Rhodothermus marinus: one gene and its partner. The protein of the gene in region 1 interacts with the protein of each later gene in a pairwise test. Links are inferred from orthologs where the notes say so. Each region holds a gene or a part of one and is shown in the gene's direction. Other genes may lie near its edges.

Evidence for each region.
Region 2: the proteins of rlmN (region 1) and ftsZ interact in binary tests that used the Escherichia coli proteins (3 or more experiments, as listed by UniProt). The link is inferred for Rhodothermus marinus from one-to-one orthologs.

The regions. Positions count from the first base shown.
Region 1 is NZ_AP019797.1:1,102,288-1,105,572, reverse strand. Bases 10-2,974 are described here. They hold rlmN (23S rRNA (adenine(2503)-C(2))-methyltransferase RlmN), read left to right. Parts: upstream 10-927; coding sequence 928-2,022; downstream 2,023-2,974. Other genes in these bases: GYH26_RS04900 (ATP-binding protein), read left to right, coding at 2,329-2,974; GYH26_RS04905 (hypothetical protein), read left to right, coding at 2,070-2,354; GYH26_RS04915 (O-acetylhomoserine aminocarboxypropyltransferase/cysteine synthase family protein), read right to left, coding at 10-457. Also shown: more of GYH26_RS04915, read right to left, coding at 1-9; more of GYH26_RS04900, read left to right, coding at 2,975-3,285.
Region 2 is NZ_AP019797.1:3,301,131-3,304,340, reverse strand. The notes cover bases 290-3,179. They hold ftsZ (cell division protein FtsZ), read left to right. Parts: upstream 290-1,058; coding sequence 1,059-2,300; downstream 2,301-3,179. Other genes in these bases: GYH26_RS14460 (outer membrane protein), read right to left, coding at 2,605-3,114; ftsA (cell division protein FtsA), read left to right, coding at 290-974. In the rest of the region: more of ftsA, read left to right, coding at 1-289. UniProt on the Escherichia coli protein: Essential cell division protein that forms a contractile ring structure (Z ring) at the future cell division site. The regulation of the ring assembly controls the timing and the location of cell division.

The DNA.
Region 1 (3,285 bases):
CCTTGGTGCGGTCGTCGATCAGGCTTTCGATCGAGTCCGGATCGTCGCCTTCGGCAAAGCGCACCTGAATGCCGATCCGCGGGAAGGATACCTTGAACTGGTTGTAGGTGCCGCCGTAGAGGTAGCTGGTCGAGACGATGTTGTCGCCGGCCTCGGCCAGCGTCGTCAGCGCCAGAAACTGCGCCGCCTGTCCGCTGGAAGTGGCCAGAGCGGCTACCCCACCTTCGAGCGCCGCCACCCGCCGCTCGAACACGTCGTTGGTGGGGTTCATGATGCGCGAATAGATGTTGCCGAATTCCTGCAGGGCAAACAGGCGGGCGGCGTGGTCGGCGTCCTTGAAGACGAAGGACGTCGAGGCGTAGATGGGCACGGCACGGGCGCCGGTCGCGGGATCGGGTTCCTGGCCGCCGTGAACCTGAAGGGTCTCGAAACGGTAGTTGGGCTGCGGCTGACTCATGGGCCTGTGGACGGTTGGTTGGTGAAACTTCCGGCGAGCCAACTCACCCCGAAGGCCGGATGGGCCACAGGCCCATGCTACGGACGGCATGCCAGGCGGCCATTAAAAAACCTCTCCCGCACGCCGATCCGCGGAAGAGGTACACTGTTCATGGCATCGCCTTGAACAGCTCATCTCCCCTCGCGGTCGTGCGAGGCAGGAATTGGCACCTTTCCCCACGTCGTCTCCCGACGATCAACGGGGCGGTTGCCAGGGCTTCACAGGGCCTGGTCCCTCCACCCTTCTGGATGAGCTGGTAAGAACATCCTTGTTGGGGCCGTTCTACGGACCCCCTCTGAGGGGGTTCCAGACCGGAACCGATTCCACAATGTGAAAAACAGCGCAAAGAGGTCGCCTATCTGCCCCCCTTGACACTCGAACCCTTCCAGCGGCCCTGCGTTGGAAGCATATTGAAACATCAACGCTTCTGCTTGACCGTGCGCACGCCCATAGACCTGCGGACGCTGAATCGCGAAGAGCTGGAGCGGCTGGCCGAGGAAATGGGCGAGCCGCGCTACCGGGGCCGTCAGCTTTTCAAATGGATCTACGGCAAGGGCGCCACGTCCGTCGAGCAGATGACGGACCTGCCCCGTGCCTTTCGTGCCGAACTGGCCCGACGCGCCCGCATCACGCGTCTGGAGCCGGTGCGCCAGCTCACGGCCGGCGACCAGACCGTCAAAGTGCTCTTCCGCCTGCCGTCGGGACGCCACATCGAGTCGGTGCTGATTCCCGATTTCGACGAAGAAACAGGCCGGGTCCGGCGCCTGACCGTGTGCGTCTCCAGCCAGGTGGGCTGCGCCATGGGCTGCGCCTTCTGCGCCACCGGACTCATGGGCTTTCAGCAGAACCTGACGGCCGGCGAAATCTACGATCAGGTCTGGCAACTCAACCGGCTGGCCGAGGAGCGCTTCGGGCGGCGCATCACGAACGTCGTTTACATGGGCATGGGCGAGCCGCTTCTGAACTACGACGCCGTACTCCGAAGCGTGGCGCTGCTGACCGACCGGGACGGCCTCGGGCTTTCGCCCCGTCGAATCACGGTCTCCACGGTCGGCCTGGCCCGCCGCATCCGGCAACTGGCCGAGGACGGCGTGCGCTTCCGCCTGGCCGTCTCGCTGCACGCCCCCACCAACGCCCAGCGCTCGGCCATCATGCCGGTCAACCGCAACGAACAGACCGACCTCGACGACCTGATCGACGCCATCCGCTATTTCGAGGCACGTACCGGCCAGACGATCACCTACGAGTACTGCCTGTTCGAGGGCTTCAACGACCGGCCCGAAGATGCCCACCGCCTGGCCGACATCACCGAACAGGCGCCCGGCAAGGTCAACCTGATCCTCTACAACCCGGTCGAGGGCCTGCCCTTCCACCGGCCCTCCGAGGAGCGCCTGCAGGCTTTCATTCGCGTGCTGGTGGATCGTGGTGTCACGGTCACCGTGCGTCGGAGTCGGGGTCAGGACATCAACGCGGCCTGTGGCCAGCTGGCCGTGCGCGAACAGGCCGCTTCGGAAGCCGTGACATAACGTTGTCACTCCCACAGGCGAACCTGTCAACCAGAGCGCATGGAGCCATGAACAACCGGCATCCTGAATCCGCGTATGATCCCCGCGCCGAGCTGCAGTGGAGCCTGCTGCGCTGGGTGGGCGGCTTCGTCAGCGGCGCGCTGGCCGTGCTGCTATTGCCACGCGCCGCGCGGCTGTTCATTCGGCGCATCCTGCCCGGGCTCCTGCTCGACGTGATCGTGGCCGTCACCGTAGGTCTGGTCACGGAAAAAGCGCTGGAATGGCTGCAGCGACAGCCTGAAGCCTCTCAACCCACTCCGGAACCCCATGGAGCCGCTTCGCCGACCGAATGAACGCCCTGACCGGCTGGGCGTCATCACGCACGGATCGCTGACGAAAGGCGTCGAGATGAAGCTCGACGCCGGCGAATCGATCGAAGACGTCGTGGCGGGCACGTTCGTGGTCATTCAGGGCGAGAAGTACGATTTCTTCTCGATGATCACGGACGTGCGCATCGACGCCGCCAACGAAAACATTCTGCTCAATCCCCCGCCGGCTGGCGACGGGCTGCTCCGCCAGATCCTGAAGGGCTCGGGCACCTACGCTACCGTCACGCTCAAACCCATGCTGATGATGCGCAACGACGGGCTGCAGGAGCTGGCCGAGATCCTGCCCGTCAAGACGGTGCCCAGCCACTTCGCGCCGGTCGCTCGCGCTACCGCCGAGGACGTGGCCCGCATCTTCGGACACGAGGCCAACGACGGCGGCAACCGCTACTTCCAGATCGGCGAGCCGCTGGGCATGCCGGGGATTCCCGTCTGCATCGACCTGGAGCGGTTCGTGGAACGCTCCAATGCCGTCTTCGGCAAGACGGGCACAGGCAAAACCTTCCTGACCCGCCTGCTCCTGTGCGGCACGATCAAGACGGGCCGGGCCGTCAACCTCGTGTTCGACATGCACTCGGAGTACGGCTACAACGCCCGCAAGGAAGACGGCAGCACGTTCGTCAAGGGCCTGCGCGAACTGTTCCCCCACCGCGTGCAGGTCTTCTCGCTGGACCCGAACGGCACGCGCGAGCGCACCGGCCGCGATCCCGACTGCGCCGTCTACCTGTACGCCGATCAGATCGAGCCCGAAGACATCCTGCCGCTGCAGGATACGCTGAACCTGAACGAGACGGCGGCCGAGAGCAGCTACCTGCTTCAGCGCAAATTCGGTCGCAACTGGCTGCTCACGCTGTTGCAGACCTCAGAATCCGAACTGAACGAACTGGCCGAGACAGTC
Region 2 (3,210 bases), 2.2 Mb from region 1 along the record:
ACGGCGAGATCACGCGGCGCGACGTCGAGCGGCTGCTGGAAGACACCACGCATGTGGCGCTGCCCGCCGACCGGGAGATCCTGCACGTCATCCCGCAGGAGTTCATCGTGGACGGACAGGACGGCGTGGTCGATCCGGTGGGCATGAGCGGCGTGCGCCTGGAGGCCAATGTGCACATCATCACGGGGCTGGTGTCGGCCGCCAAAAACGTGTATCGCTGCGTCGAAAAGGCCGGCTACGAGGTGGCCGACCTGGTGCTCGAGCCGCTGGCTTCGTCGTTTGCCGTGCTGCACCCGGACGAAAAAGAAATAGGCGTGGCGCTGATCGACATCGGTGGCGGCACGACCGACATCGCCGTCTTCGAGGACAACACGATCCGGCACACCGGCGTGATTGCCGTGGCCGGCAACAAGGTGACCGACGACATCCGGAAGGGGCTGGGGATCATGCGCGACCAGGCCGAGCGGCTCAAGTGCCGCTTCGGGGTGGCCATGGTCGATCTGATCGAAGAGGACGAGGAGATCACCATTCCGGGCATCGGCGGGCGACCTGAAAAGCGCATCAGCCGAAGCACGCTGGCGCAGATCATTCAGCCGCGCATGGAGGAAATTCTGGAGATTGCGGCCATCGAGATCAAGCGGAGCGGGTATGCGCGGCATCTGGCGGCCGGTGTGGTGCTCACCGGCGGCGGCGCGCTCATTCCGGGCACGGCCGAACTGGCGGCCGACGTGCTCGGCATGGAAGCCCGGATCGGTTCGCCCATGGGGATTTCGGGCGGCATGGTGGCCGAGGTGAGCGATCCGAAGTTTTCCACGGCCGTGGGGCTGGTCCTCTACGGCCTGCGACCCGAACTGATCGGGTCGCCCGGTCTGAGCCAGGAGGTCCACGCCCGGAGTGCTGGCGAATCGATGCCGGGTGAAATGCTGTTGCGCAAGATCGCCAGCCGCATGAAGGCCTGGTTCAACGAACTGTAGTCGGGGCACGATGGCGACGGGGATGCTCGCCCCGGCGCCTGAGGAATAAACAAGCTGAACCACAACCAAAAATTGAGGGGAGTCATGGAACAGTCCATCAGTTCGCGCTTCGCGTTCGACGACTCGGCGCATCCGGAAGCGAAGATCTGTGTCGTCGGGATCGGCGGTGGTGGCGGCAACGCCATCAACAACATGCTGGAGCGGGGCATCCAGGGTGTCGATTTCATCGCGATCAACACGGATGCCCAGGCGCTGGCCGCCAACAAGGCGCCCGTGAAGATTCAGGTCGGACGCAATCTGACCAAGGGCCTGGGTGCCGGCGCCCGACCTGCCGTCGGCGCGCAGGCTGTCGAGGAAAGCCGTGAGGAGATCGAACAGGCGCTCAAAGGCTATGACATGGTCTTCATCACGGCCGGCATGGGCGGCGGCACGGGTACCGGCGGTGCGCCCGTGGTGGCCGCCATCGCCCGGAAGCTGGGCATCCTGACGGTGGCCATCGTCACGAAACCCTTCGAGTGCGAGGGGCCCAAGCGCATGAAGGCCGCCCTCGACGGTATTGCCCTGCTCAAGGAAAACGTCGATACGCTGATCGTCATCCCGAACGAGCGCCTGCTCGACATTTCCGACGAGAATACCACGCTGCTGGAAGCTTTTGCGAAGGCCGACGAGGTGCTCTACAACGCCACGCGCGGCATCAGCGATCTGATCACCGTGCACGGCCTGATCAACCTAGACTTCGCCGATGTGAAGACTACCATGCAGAACGGGGGCACGGCGATCATGGGCTCGGCGGTGGCCTCGGGCGAGAACCGGGCCGAAAAGGCGGCCATTGCGGCCATTTCGAGCCCGCTGCTGGACGGGCTATCGATCGCCGGAGCCCGGAACGTGCTGGTCAACATCACGGCCGGCCGGTCGCTGGGTATCCGGGAGGCCACCACGGCCGTTCGTATCATCCAGCAGGAAGCCGGCGAGGACGTGGAGGTCATCTTCGGTACGGTGATCGACGATAACATGGGCGACGATCTGCGCGTGACGGTCATCGCCACCGGCTTCGACCGCGAGCAGCGGCCGGAGACGGTGGGACGTCGCCGGACCGTCCCGCTCGAGCCCGAAGACCCGTACATCAACTACAAAGGCGAGGAGAATCTGAAGCGGCTCGACACGCCGGCTTTCGAACGGCGCGTCATTCCGGGCACGACGCCGGCCGAAGGGGAACGCCTGGGAAACATCCGCCGGCTGCAGGCGGACGAACTCCGGGAGCGGGGCGAACGTATCCGGAAGGACAATCCGGACACGCCGGCTTTTTTGCGCAAGATGCTGGACTGATGCGGCCGCGTGATCGGTCGCCTCGCCCGCGACATCGGTGACATACAGATGACACCGACGTTTCCGAGATTGCCCGTGCATTGCGGTGGCCGAGGCCGGGCCGGACCCGGACGGCCAGCCCGACGGGTGGCGGGTGCGCAGCACCCCACCACCGGACCGACGAGCACGGTCCGTACACTGCAGGTTGCCCCGACCTGCAGGGGTTGTGGTTCAGCGGGCGGCCGATGAGGCTGCTAACAGAAAAGGGCCGCGTCCAGTCAGACGCGGCCCTTTCTGGTTTTGCTCCGAAACGATCCGTTTAGGCTCAGGGCCCGAATTTGAACAGCAACCCGCCGGCGATCGTCACCAGATCGACATCGCCCAGGACGGTAACCTGCGCCTGTACGAAGGGCCGAATCGGACCAACGCCGAAGCGGGCACCGCCGATCAGATTGATGCCGGTGTCGGTATCGCTGGCGCTGAATTCGCCGAAGTCGCCCAGGTCGGCACTGACCGACGTACGAGCAATACCCAGGCCGGCCCCCACATAGGGCGTAAAGACAAGACCCGGCCCGAAGCCCAGCAGGGCATTCAGACCCAGTTGCCAGAACGTTACATTTTCTTCCATGAAGTAGTAGTCGAACGTGGCCTGGAAGTCGATGGGCAGGACCATGACGCCCAGCCGGGCATCGACGCCCACAAAGGCCTCTTCTACATCTCCCCCGATGTCATAACCGACGCGGGGACCCAGTTCAAACGTAACCGGCGAGGGGACCTGCGCCTTTGCAGCGGTCACAAAAAAGAGGGCGGTCAGCAGTAAAGCTGCGTGTCTCATGGCGATGGTACGGTTTGGTTTTAGATAACGGGATCGCTGTTTCGAGAAGAAAGGATTGTGCCGTATTTTCCGGGAACGGCGCTGAATGCGCCTTAA